DNA from 2 places in the Aneurinibacillus baijiui genome. Region 1 is predicted to be linked to the other one. Evidence: predicted binding sites of a transcription regulator. Region 1 holds the regulator's gene; the other holds the start of a gene.
The links. Region 1 encodes CtsR, which represses protease genes until heat stress. Its sites were predicted from a motif close to ATGGTCAATAAAGGTCAAACA; they were not measured.

Region 2: clpP (ATP-dependent Clp endopeptidase proteolytic subunit ClpP) is a predicted target of CtsR. The motif match lies at 2,355-2,375, and genes of this name have one in related genera.

Annotation. Positions count from the first base shown of each region.
Region 1 is NZ_JBFTXJ020000022.1:5,975-11,589, reverse strand. Features, by position in the region: gene clpC (ATP-dependent protease ATP-binding subunit ClpC) at 1-101, opposite strand, end outside; gene AB3351_RS22755 (protein arginine kinase) at 147-1,214, opposite strand; gene AB3351_RS22750 (UvrB/UvrC motif-containing protein) at 1,227-1,751, opposite strand; gene AB3351_RS22745 (CtsR family transcriptional regulator) at 1,787-2,248, opposite strand; gene AB3351_RS22740 (HAD family hydrolase) at 2,419-3,123, opposite strand; gene pstB (phosphate ABC transporter ATP-binding protein PstB) at 3,243-3,992, opposite strand; gene pstA (phosphate ABC transporter permease PstA) at 4,013-4,891, opposite strand; gene pstC (phosphate ABC transporter permease subunit PstC) at 4,894-5,615, opposite strand, start outside.
Region 2 is NZ_JBFTXJ020000015.1:82,689-88,303, reverse strand. Features, by position in the region: gene AB3351_RS20540 (gluconeogenesis factor YvcK family protein) at 1-359, shown strand, start outside; gene whiA (DNA-binding protein WhiA) at 372-1,313, shown strand; gene AB3351_RS20530 (HPr family phosphocarrier protein) at 1,378-1,638, shown strand; gene clpP (ATP-dependent Clp endopeptidase proteolytic subunit ClpP) at 1,707-2,312, opposite strand; gene AB3351_RS20520 (hypothetical protein) at 2,628-2,870, shown strand; gene AB3351_RS20515 (alpha/beta hydrolase family protein) at 2,898-3,740, shown strand; gene AB3351_RS20510 (DUF2325 domain-containing protein) at 3,911-4,252, shown strand; gene AB3351_RS20505 (CsbD family protein) at 4,323-4,529, shown strand; gene rpoN (RNA polymerase factor sigma-54) at 4,828-5,615, shown strand, end outside.

The DNA of each region.
Region 1 (5,615 bases):
ATATGTTCCGTACCAATATTCTTATGTCCTAAGCGAACGGCTTCCTCCTGGGCAAGAGCCAAAACTTTTTGTGCTCTTTCCGTAAAACGACCAAACATCATAAAACAAACACCTCCATAAGTATAATTAAAAAAATGGGTATGATATTATTCCATCGCTGACTGCAAGCGTTCTCGGATGAGCCGTGCTCGGCGTTCGTCACGGGAATCTGCGGTCAACTGCTGACCCGCGTATTGCTGTAAAAACCCTGGCTGCGTCATGACCATCAATTCGTTCATCACGCTCAGCGGCACACTCCTGATAATCTCAAGATCAATGCCAAGCCGTACGTCAGAGAGACGCTCAGCCGCTTCCTTGGACTCGATGATGCGTGCGTTCGTCAGAATACCGTAAGAGCGGCATACTCTATTTTCTAGTTGCAGGCGATGATTCTGCAATAGATTATGGCGGGCTGCACGTTCTCGTTCAATAATCTGCCGGGTTACGCTTGTAAGATTCTCAATAATTTCTTCCTCGGATTGTCCGAGTGTCACCTGATTGGAAACCTGGAATAAATTTCCGACAGCTTCACTGCCCTCTCCGTAAAGCCCTCTTACCACCAAGCCAAGCTGATTAATTGCAGATAAAATATGATTGATCTGCTGGGTCATTACAAGACCCGGAAGGTGAAGCATAACCGAAGCGCGTATACCTGTTCCTGCATTCGTCGGGCAGCTGGTAAGAAACCCGCGTCGTTCATCAAAAGCAAAGTTGACATGCCTCTCGAAGCTATCATCAATGCGATCCGCCGTCTCCCAGGCTTCTCTTAGCTGTAGACCGGAGAACAGACATTGGATACGAAGATGATCTTCTTCATTAACCATAATGCTGATGGCTTCATTTTCGCTTAAGATAACAGCACCCTTCCTTGAATCGGAAAGAAGATTCGGGCTGATCAAATGCTTCTCCATCAGTACACGCCGTTGAAGATTGGTCAATGCATCCATCCGGATCATCTCAAAGCGCTCGTTCGTCGCAAACGCTTCATCTTCCATCGCCTTCTCAACCTGTTCAAGAATCTGCTCAAGCTGTGAGTCGGTGGCAAGCAATGGAAACGGATGATCACACAGGTTACGCGCCAGCCGCACGCGGCTGCTGATGGCAATATCGGCATCCGCCCCATCGCCATTCATCCATTCGCTTACTGCGTTTGATATAAACTTCTGGAAAGACATGCGTTTTCCCTCCTACAAATCTGCGATTTGCTGTTCTAATTCGCGGATTCGGTCCCGAACCTTTGCCGCCTCCTCGAATTCTTCGCGCTCAATGTATGTTCTCATCTCATCTTTTAGCTCAGAGACTTCTTTTTTGAGCTTGATTGTACCGCCCGAACGCTCCGGCACTTTCCCGCTATGATGGGTATTACCGTGTATGCGGCGAAACAGAGGGTCTAGCTTCTCTTCAAATGCTTTATAGCAATTGCTGCACCCAAAACGCCCGCTCTTGCTGAACTGAGCATAGGTTAGTCCGCACGTATCACAACGCAGCGGAGTCTCCTGCTGAACCTTAAACGCATTCATACTTGGCTCCGACTGCTGATTCAGCAGGCCTGATAAAAGATGGTGAATGGAAAAGTTGTTCATACCCCCAGAAAACATGTCGCCCTTCTCCTGCGCGCACACCTCGCAAAGGTGAAACTCGTTTTTCTCACCATTGACGATTTTCGTAAAGTGCAGCGTGGCCGGACGCTGATGGCATTCTTGGCATATCATATGCACTTCCCTCCCGAATACACATAATTCTATGGCTAATAAATGAAAATCGCGGTTAACATCGCTCGAAGAATGTCCGCACGGAGCTGATCGCGAATCGGTACCGGCACGCTGGAGATGACCTTTCCACACGCCGCTTTCATCATCTGCATTTCTTTAGGTGAAATGATACCTTCCTCTCGCAATCTTTCAATAATATTGTCACAGGCCGCTGACGTTATACTCTCTCCGATCACTTCCATAAGCATAGAATAGAACCGCTTATGATCAATGATCTCGACCTTACGGATGCGAATATATCCGCCTCCGCCCCGTTTGCTCTCTACAAGATAGCCTTTCTCGACCGTAAACCGGGTGCTGATTACATAGTTAATCTGTGAAGGCACGCATTGGAACTTATCAGCTAATTCGCTGCGCTGGATTTCTACCGCTCCACTGCTGCTCTGCTGAAGAATCTTCTTCAGATGCTGTTCAATAATATCCGATATGTTCCGCATGTACACACCTCCCCGCCGGCTTCTGACTTTGACTTTCTTTGACTTTAATTATAATAATCCTTATGTAAAAATGCAAGGTGCTCCTACTTTTTATTCTTGACCTAAATTTTCATTTATATTCTTATCTACCCTCTTTTTGGCGTTTATAACAAAAAAACCTGAAGCAAACTTCACTTCAGGTCTCTTGCATATTTATCTACAAGCGAAAGAATTTGAGAGAAGGATGTGACACACTCGTCCGCTTCATCCAGCTCTCCGTCGGAAGCAAATCCGAAGTCACAAGCAATGGTGTAGAGACCGTTCACCTTCCCTGCTTCAACATCCGAGTGGCGATCACCGATCATAACGGCATGTTGAATACGATAGTCAGCAAGCAGTTTTGCTACAAGGTCATTCTTCGTCTTCGTCTGAAAACGTCCTGCGCTGTATAAATCAGTAAAAAGATGAGTAAGACCCGTGTTCTCCACTACGGCTTCAATGTATGCTTCTTCTCCATTGCTGACGACAAATACCGGGATACCTCGTTGGGTAAGATTCTCCAGCACATGTATTACATGATCATACAGCTTGCCTTCCTTACGCTTCAGCCGCTCTACCTCATATTCAAGCATCAGCGTATTCGCCTTCTCTTTCACTTCATCAGAAGCACCAGGCATAAGCGTATTCCAGATCTGTTCCACCGTCATACCGAAGACATTTAGGATTTGTTCGCGTGTCGGTACCTCTCCTTCATACAATCCCTCCCGCTTCAAATGCTCAAAAGCATCCGCAGCGGCCGGTAGCGCCACATTCTCTGTCTGGAGCAGGGTACCGTCCATATCAAAAAACACTGCTAACTCAATCGTACCTACAGAAGACTTTATCACTTCTGTCATTAGTCATCCTCCTTTATGCAGTAGTGTGTCTTACATCATCATCGTAGCGAGATTTATTGTAGCAAATAAAAGAGTTGGACTCAAAGACAAGAACTGAGCAGTGCCGAAACGCACCTCTTCTAGCCGAAACGTCCGGTAATATAGTCTTCTGTACGTTTATCCTGCGGATTGGTAAAGATCGTCTCTGTCTGATCGAATTCAATCATTTCTCCAAGCAGGAAGAATGCGGTGTGATCGGAGACGCGTGCTGCCTGCTGCATATTATGCGTGACGATAATAATTGTATACTTCTTCTTCAATTCAAAAAGTAACTCTTCCACTTTCTGCGTGGAGATAGGATCTAGCGCTGAAGTAGGTTCGTCCATCAATACAACTTCCGGTTCTACCGCCAGCGTACGGGCGATACACAAGCGCTGCTGCTGTCCGCCGGATAACCCCATGGCATTTTTGTTTAACCGATCTTTAACTTCGTTCCATAGACCGGCCTGCATCAAGCAACGCTCTACAATTTCATCAAGTTTCTTCTTATTTCTAAAACCATTGATCCTTAGTCCCGCTGCAACATTCTCATAGATCGACATGGTCGGAAATGGGTTGGGCTTCTGAAATACCATACCAACCTGCTGTCGAATGGTAACAGGATCCTTATCCGAGCTATAAATATTCTGTCCCTCAAGCAACAGTTCACCCTCTACCCTGGCTCCTTCAATGACTTCATGCATACGATTAATGGCGCGCAGGAATGTCGACTTCCCGCACCCGGAAGGTCCGATGAACGCCGTTACTTTATTCTTTTCAATCGACATGTTGATATCTTTAATCGCATGAAAATCTCCATACCATAAGTTCAAACCTTTTGCCTCAATCATTGATCTCCACCTCGTATATTCTATCGCTTTCTCGTAATTAGACGCGCAGATACATTCAACACAAGAACAATTAGAATCAGCGTTAACGCTCCGGCCCATGCCTGCGCCTGCCATTCTTTATATGGGGAAATGGCGTAATTGAACACCAGTACCGGCATCGAGGCAATCGGTTCATTGAGCGATTGGTTCCAATACATATTTCCGAATGCCGTAAAGAGCAGCGGAGCCGTTTCTCCTGAGACGCGGGCGACCGCAAGCATAATACCCGTAATGATTCCGCGGAGCGCAGTCGGCAGGATAATGAGCATAATCACCCGCCATTTCGGAATACCAAGCGCAAGTCCAGCTTCACGAATATGGTTCGGTACCAGCTTCAGCATCTCTTCCGTTGTGCGGGTTACCGCAGGAATCATAATAAAGGCGAGCGCCACACCGCCAGCATAGGCGGAGAATCCACCCATTGAAAGAACGACCAAGGCATATACAACGATACCAACAACAATGGACGGCACGCCGAGCATAATATCTGTTAAAAACGATACAAGCTTGCCAAAACGATTGCGGCCATACTCGGATAAGAAGATCCCGGCCATTAAACCTACCGGTACGCCAATTGCTGAGGCAATACCGATCAGTGTAAAGGTTCCGAGTATCCCATTTGCCATTCCGCCCCCGATCTCGCCCGGAGGAGCCGGAAGTTGTGTGAAAAACGATAGGCTTAAGGCTGGGAGGCCTTTCACAATCACGTAACCAAGAATTCCAAATAATGGGGTAAGAGCAAGCAGCATGCTTATAATCGTAAGACCCACCATAAATTTGCTGAAGGCACGACGGCGTCCCAGATTGGCGCGTAACTGATTGGCATTTTGCTTTCTTACACTCTCTAATACACTTTCCATGCTTATTTCGCCTCCTGTACGCCTCTAGACGTCGACCATACGAGAACACGCGCGATAATATTTACCAGCAGTGTAACTGCAAACAAGAGGAATCCAATTTCGATTAATGTCGACAGGTAAATATCAGAGGAGGCTTCATTAAACTCATTCGCAATGACACTCGCCATCGTATAGGCGGGATCAAATATAGAATCCGGAACTTCCGGTTTATTTCCAATCACCATCGTCACAGACATTGTCTCACCAATTGCGCGGCCTAGGCCGATAATCATCGCGCCCAGAATGCCGGAGCGAGCATACGTAAGGACAGCTGTACGGATCATTTCCCATTTCGTAGCGCCAAGAGCCAGTGCCGCTTCACGCTGTGCATCAGGTACAACGGACAGCACTTCACGCGAAATAGAAGCGATCGTTGGAATAATCATAATGGCTAGAATAACACCTGCCGTGAACATGCCCACCCCAAAGGATGGACCAGCAAAGAATGGAATAAATGTTCCAAGCGTATTAATAAACACCGGTGCGATATACTCGCGAATGATGGGGCCTAGGACAAAGATGCCCCATAAACCATATACAATCGAAGGAATAGCAGCCAAAAGCTCAATAAGAAATCCTACAATATCACGAAACCATTTCGGAGCGATCTCCACAAGGAAAATCGCGATGCCTATGCTGATAGGCGTTGCGATGGCAAGAGCCAGAAGCGAAGAAACAATCGTAC
Region 2 (5,615 bases), on a different contig from region 1:
CTGGGATCGTAGAAGCAATCCGGGAGAGCAAGGCAGTAAAGGCATATATCTGTAATGTAATGACACAGCCGGGCGAGACGGATGGCTATGCGGCATGGGATCATATTCAAGCGATTCATGACCATGTAGGCAATTCGTTGTTTGAATATATTATTGTAAACAATGGTGAGATTAGCGATGAGGTAAAGGCATTGTATGCGGAGAAAGGATCGGAGCCAGTCACCTATTCACCAGAACGATTAACGGCAAAAGGGTATAAGATTATTGCCGAGAATTTGCTGGTATACGATCAGTTCTTACGCCACGATGCTGCCAAGCTAAGCGATATTATCATGGGTCTAATCGGTGCGAAAGAATGAGGTGGTAGCGGCATGTCTTTTGCTGCGCAAACAAAGAAAGAGCTGACTCAACTAGAAGCGCCTGATTGCTGCAGTAAAGCCGAGCTTACAGCGTTGATTCGCATGAACGGCTCGCTGCAGTTCGGCGGCAAGCGCTTCGTATTGGATATTTCGACGGAAAATGCGGCGATTGCACGCCGCATTTATTCGCTTGTGAAACGAATTTTTCAGATACATGCAGAGCTTCTTGTCCGTAAAAAGATGAGACTGAAAAAAAATAACGTATATATTGTCCGTATTCCGCAGAAAGCGATGGAGATTTTAGAAGAGCTGGGTATTATGCGGGAGGGGTCATTTCATTACGGTATTTCGGCTGATATCATTGCTGATGATTGCTGCAAGCGCTCCTATTTACGCGGTGCTTTTCTTGCTGGCGGCTCGGTGAACCATCCGGAAGCCTCCAGTTATCACTTAGAGGTCTTCTCCTCTCATCAGGAGCATTGTGAAGATTTGGTCGAGTTGGCCAATTATTTTGGATTAAACTCCCGGCGTATTGAGCGAAAAAAAGGGCATATTATGTATATTAAAGAAGGTGAGAAGATTGCCGAGTTCCTGCGGATCATCGGTGCGCATCAGGCGCTATTCTTCTTTGAAGATGTCCGGATTGTTAAAGAAATGAAAAACTCCGCGAACCGGCTGAATAATTGCGATATGGCCAACTTGAATAAGACGGTGGCCGCAGCGATGCAGCAGATTGAGAATATTATGCTCATCGATAGGCAGTTAGGGCTTGCGAATCTGCCGGACCGTCTACGGGAAGTAGCCGAGTTGAGGCTGCAGTATCGGGATATGAACCTAAGTGAACTAGGAGAGATGGTACCAAGTGGAAAGGTAAGCAAATCTGGTATTAATCATCGTTTACGAAAAATTAATGAAATCGCGGCGAAATTACGAGAAAATGAAGCAAAATCATAAGTTTAAACCCTATAATCATGTTATAATGGAACAAATTCAGTTGTAGAGGGTGGGGAAGCATACTATGCACGCGCAGGAAAGCGTTGTTGTTAAATTAAGAACCGGGCTGCAGGCGCGGCCGGCTGCTTTTTTCGTCCAAGAAGCCAATCGTTATGCGGCGGACGTGTTTATCGCAAGAGACGATAAAAAGGTAAACGCGAAAAGCATCATGGGAGTGATGAGCCTTGCTGTCGGAAGCGGTGTTGAGATTACGATCAGCGCCGAAGGTTCCGACGCAGAGGAAGCAGTACAAAGCCTTGCACAAATGGTACAACGTGAAGAATAGTTTGTAACAACAAAGAGAAGCCCTGCTTACCATGATGGTGAGCAGGGCTTCTGTGTTTGTCATTTTGATTACAGTATATCAGGATCTTTTTTGCCGAGGCTTTCAATAACGCGGTCAATCAGGCCATATTCTTTCGCCTCTGCTGCGCTCATGAAATAGTCACGATCCGTATCCTTCTCAACACGCTCAAGCGGCTGGCCAGAACGATCGGCGATGATGCGGTTCAATGAGTCGCGCATCTTAAGAATACGGGTAGCAGCGATCTGAATATCGGACGCTTGCCCCTGCGCTCCACCAAGTGGTTGGTGAATCATAACTTCACTGTTCGGAAGCGCATAACGTTTTCCGGGCGCGCCGGCCGTTAGGAGGAAGGCGCCCATTGAAGCGGCCATACCTACACAAATGGTTGATACGTCCGGCTTAATGAATTGCATGGTATCATAGATTGCCATGCCTGCGGTAATGGAACCACCTGGGCTATTGATGTAGACGCTAATATCTTTATCCGGATCTTCGGCAGCCAAGAACAGAAGTTGCGCTACCACGCTGTTCGCTACTTGATCATTGATTCCCGTACCGAGAAAAATAATCCGATCCTTTAACAGACGAGAATAGATATCGTATGCTCTTTCACCGCGATTCGTTTGTTCGATAACTGTAGGAATTAAGTTCACTAATATTTCCTCCTCTCGTATATGTATCTTTATAGTACACCAAAGGTCAATAAAGGTCAAATGAAAAGCAGTGTACTATACTCTTTTCAGTTATATGCTTTTTTCCCATAAATTAATCATCATAAACGTAACTTTCGGCATTTTTCCGTTCTATCTCCCTTTTGGCTGGACGTTAGTCTTAGGAGGGAAGCTTTGTCGACTCATGTGACTTTGCTAGAACCTTTGTCGAAAAGGAAACATGAACAGAAAAAATGTGTGATAATAAATAAAATTTCGCATAGCTATCTATTTATCAGCGTGAAAGGGGTCTTAACAATGATGCAATATGATGAATATATCGGAAAAATGGTACAATTAACATACAGCGACCTGGACGGAGAAGTAGTATGCGCAGCAGGCTGCATTCTATATACGTTAAAAAACCGGGCATTCGTATTTGAAACATACGAAGAAGGACGGCAGCTCATTGTTTACAATCGGCATGTGCTTGATATTCATAAAATAAGTACGCCTCCTTCTTATAATGACCCTGAAATTGCTCCGGATCATTTCGCTTAAACTACCAACGGATGCGAGGGGATTTTCTTGAAACAATCGTTTGCACTGACAAGAGAAGAAGGCTTGATGATTCGCGGCGATATTTTTATCAAGGATGATGCACAGGATTATAGCCGAAAGCCCATCGTACTAATATGTCATGGTTTTAAAGGATTCAAAGACTGGGGAATGTTCCCCCGTATGGGTGAGTATTTTGCCGAAAAAGGCTACGCGGCAATTACATTTAACTTCTCAGGTAACGGTATAGGAGAGGATGTAGAAAACTTTACTGAGCTTGAGAAGTTCGGACGTAATACGTACCAGCAGGAACTAGGAGATATTGATTTCATTATTCAGCAGATTAAGCATGGTCAACTGCCGCTGTATGACCGGATGGATGCGGAGCGTATCGGCATTATAGGTCATAGCAAGGGCGGTGGAGATGCGATTCTGTATGCTTCCTCCTACCCTGAAAATGTGCGGGCAATTGTAACATGGAATGGTATTGCACATGTGGATATTTTCGGTGCTGATGTGCGCAAGCAAGCAGAGGAAGAGGGCGCCGGATATGTGGTAAACGGAAGAACCGGACAGAAGATGCCGATTGAAAAAGTCGTGTTTGATGATATGGATGTGAATGCACGCCAATACGACCTGCTGAATTGTGTAGCAGAGCTTACGATACCGCTATTGATCGTACAGGGAAGAGAAGACTTTGCACGGTTAGTCAAGGGTGCAGAGAGCTTAAAGGAACATGCGAGGCGGGCTGAACTATATTGGGTGGAAGATGCAGGACATACGTTTAATATGGTACATCCGCACAAAGAAGACACGAAGGAGTTTCTCGAAGCGCTGGATAGTAGCGTAAGATTTTTTAAAGAGAATTTATAATAGTAGAGTCAAAAGGCGGGCAGCGAGGGATGCGTCCGCTTTTTTAATTAATTATGAAGATTGTGGGGAATTATAAGAAAAAGCGGTAAATGATATTGATAATCTTTATCATATAGGGTATGATAAGAGCAACAAATTATAGGGAAACTGTAGACAAGGAGGGACATGCTATGGCCTACGTAGTGATCGGAGCAGACCGATTGGGGAACATCAATGCTTTGTTGGAAGAGAAGCTAGAAGGAAAGCTTATTCATGTTTCAGGAAGAAAGAAGAAGGACCAGAACTATACACTGCCGCAGCTGGTCAGGGGTGTCATTGTATTTACGGATTACATAAACCATAACTTAGCCAAACGAGTAAAAGCTGATGCTAAAAAGCGGAATGTACCGATCGTTTTCGCCAAGCGTTCCGTTAGTCACCTTGAATGCAGTCTCGAGCAGATGATGGCATGTCAGCAGGAGGGATGTGAACATCCTTGTGCTAGGAATCGTTCGTTTCAACCCACTATGTAAGAGGTAATATATCTCCATCAGGTACCTGAAGAATCATCCATACGAACTTCAATAAAGGAGCGATACAGCTATGAATGACGACAAACTTAAGGGAAAATGGAATCAGGTTAAGGGAGAAGCAAAAAAGCAGTGGGGCGAAATGACAGATGATGAAAGTACGCGTCTAGAAGGTAATGTTGATAAAACCAAAGGTAAAATACAAGAAGAGTACGGCGAAGTGAAGGATCGTGCAGCCCGCCGTATCAATGAAGCAACAGAGCGTAGAGACAGAATTTAATCGAAATGATGAACACCATAGATAAACAACAGTGAAAAGGCAGAAGCCCAAAGACGGCTTCTGCCTTTTCTTTTGGTTGAGTAAAGAGTTTAATTGGAAAATACTTCTCTTTTTTTATGAAAAATGTTATGTGATGAATAAGATGCTAAAGTCCTGCAATGGAAAAAAACAAAGAGAGGAAATAAATCCTATGCCTTATTTTTTTTGATTGGCAGGATTTTTGCTAGAGAAATTTATTGCGAATTGTTATATAATATTGAAAAAGAGAAAAAGTTCGTAGAAAAGAAGGTGATGCCCGATGCAAATGGGGTTCGGTTTATATCAGCAGCAGACATTGAAGTTAGTGATGACACCTGAATTGCGACAGGCAATAACCATTCTCCAATACTCCGCTGTCGATTTGCTCGATTTCTTACGACAACAGGCCAATGAGAATCCGATTCTTGATTTAACAGAGAAGAACCGGGAGATGACGCCAGCAGAATTGACGATGCAGAAGGAAACGAATAAGCAAGCAGATATTGATTGGAAAGACTATGTGCGTGCCAATGCAACGGGAGATGATACGTATTACCAGCGCAGCAGCGCACCTGCTCAGGATTATGATCCTTTCAACTTTATCTCAGCAGGCAGCACTACACTAGAGGAACATCTGCTTGAGCAAGTATCCATGCTCAAAAATGTTACGCCGCTTGAGAGACGCATTCTAAACTTCCTTATTGGAAACTTAAATGAAAACGGTTACCTTACAATTTCAGAAATCGAAGCGGCAGATATCTTAAATACGGATATCCAGACGATCGAAGAAATGATTTGGCTTCTACAAACATTGGAGCCGGTGGGAGTGGGTGCTCGCTCGCTTGGGGAATGTCTCTTGCTCCAACTAAAAGATGAACCGGAAGAGTATACCTTAGCGGTTGCCATTGTGGAATATCATCTTGAAGATCTAGCAGAGAAGCGTTATCAGAAGATCGCCTCATCTCTAGGCGCTACACCGCAAGAAGTGCAGCAGGCGGCTGATCACCTGCGTACGCTTAATCCACGTCCAGGTGCAGAATTCGCACAAGGAGCTCCCCGCTACATCGT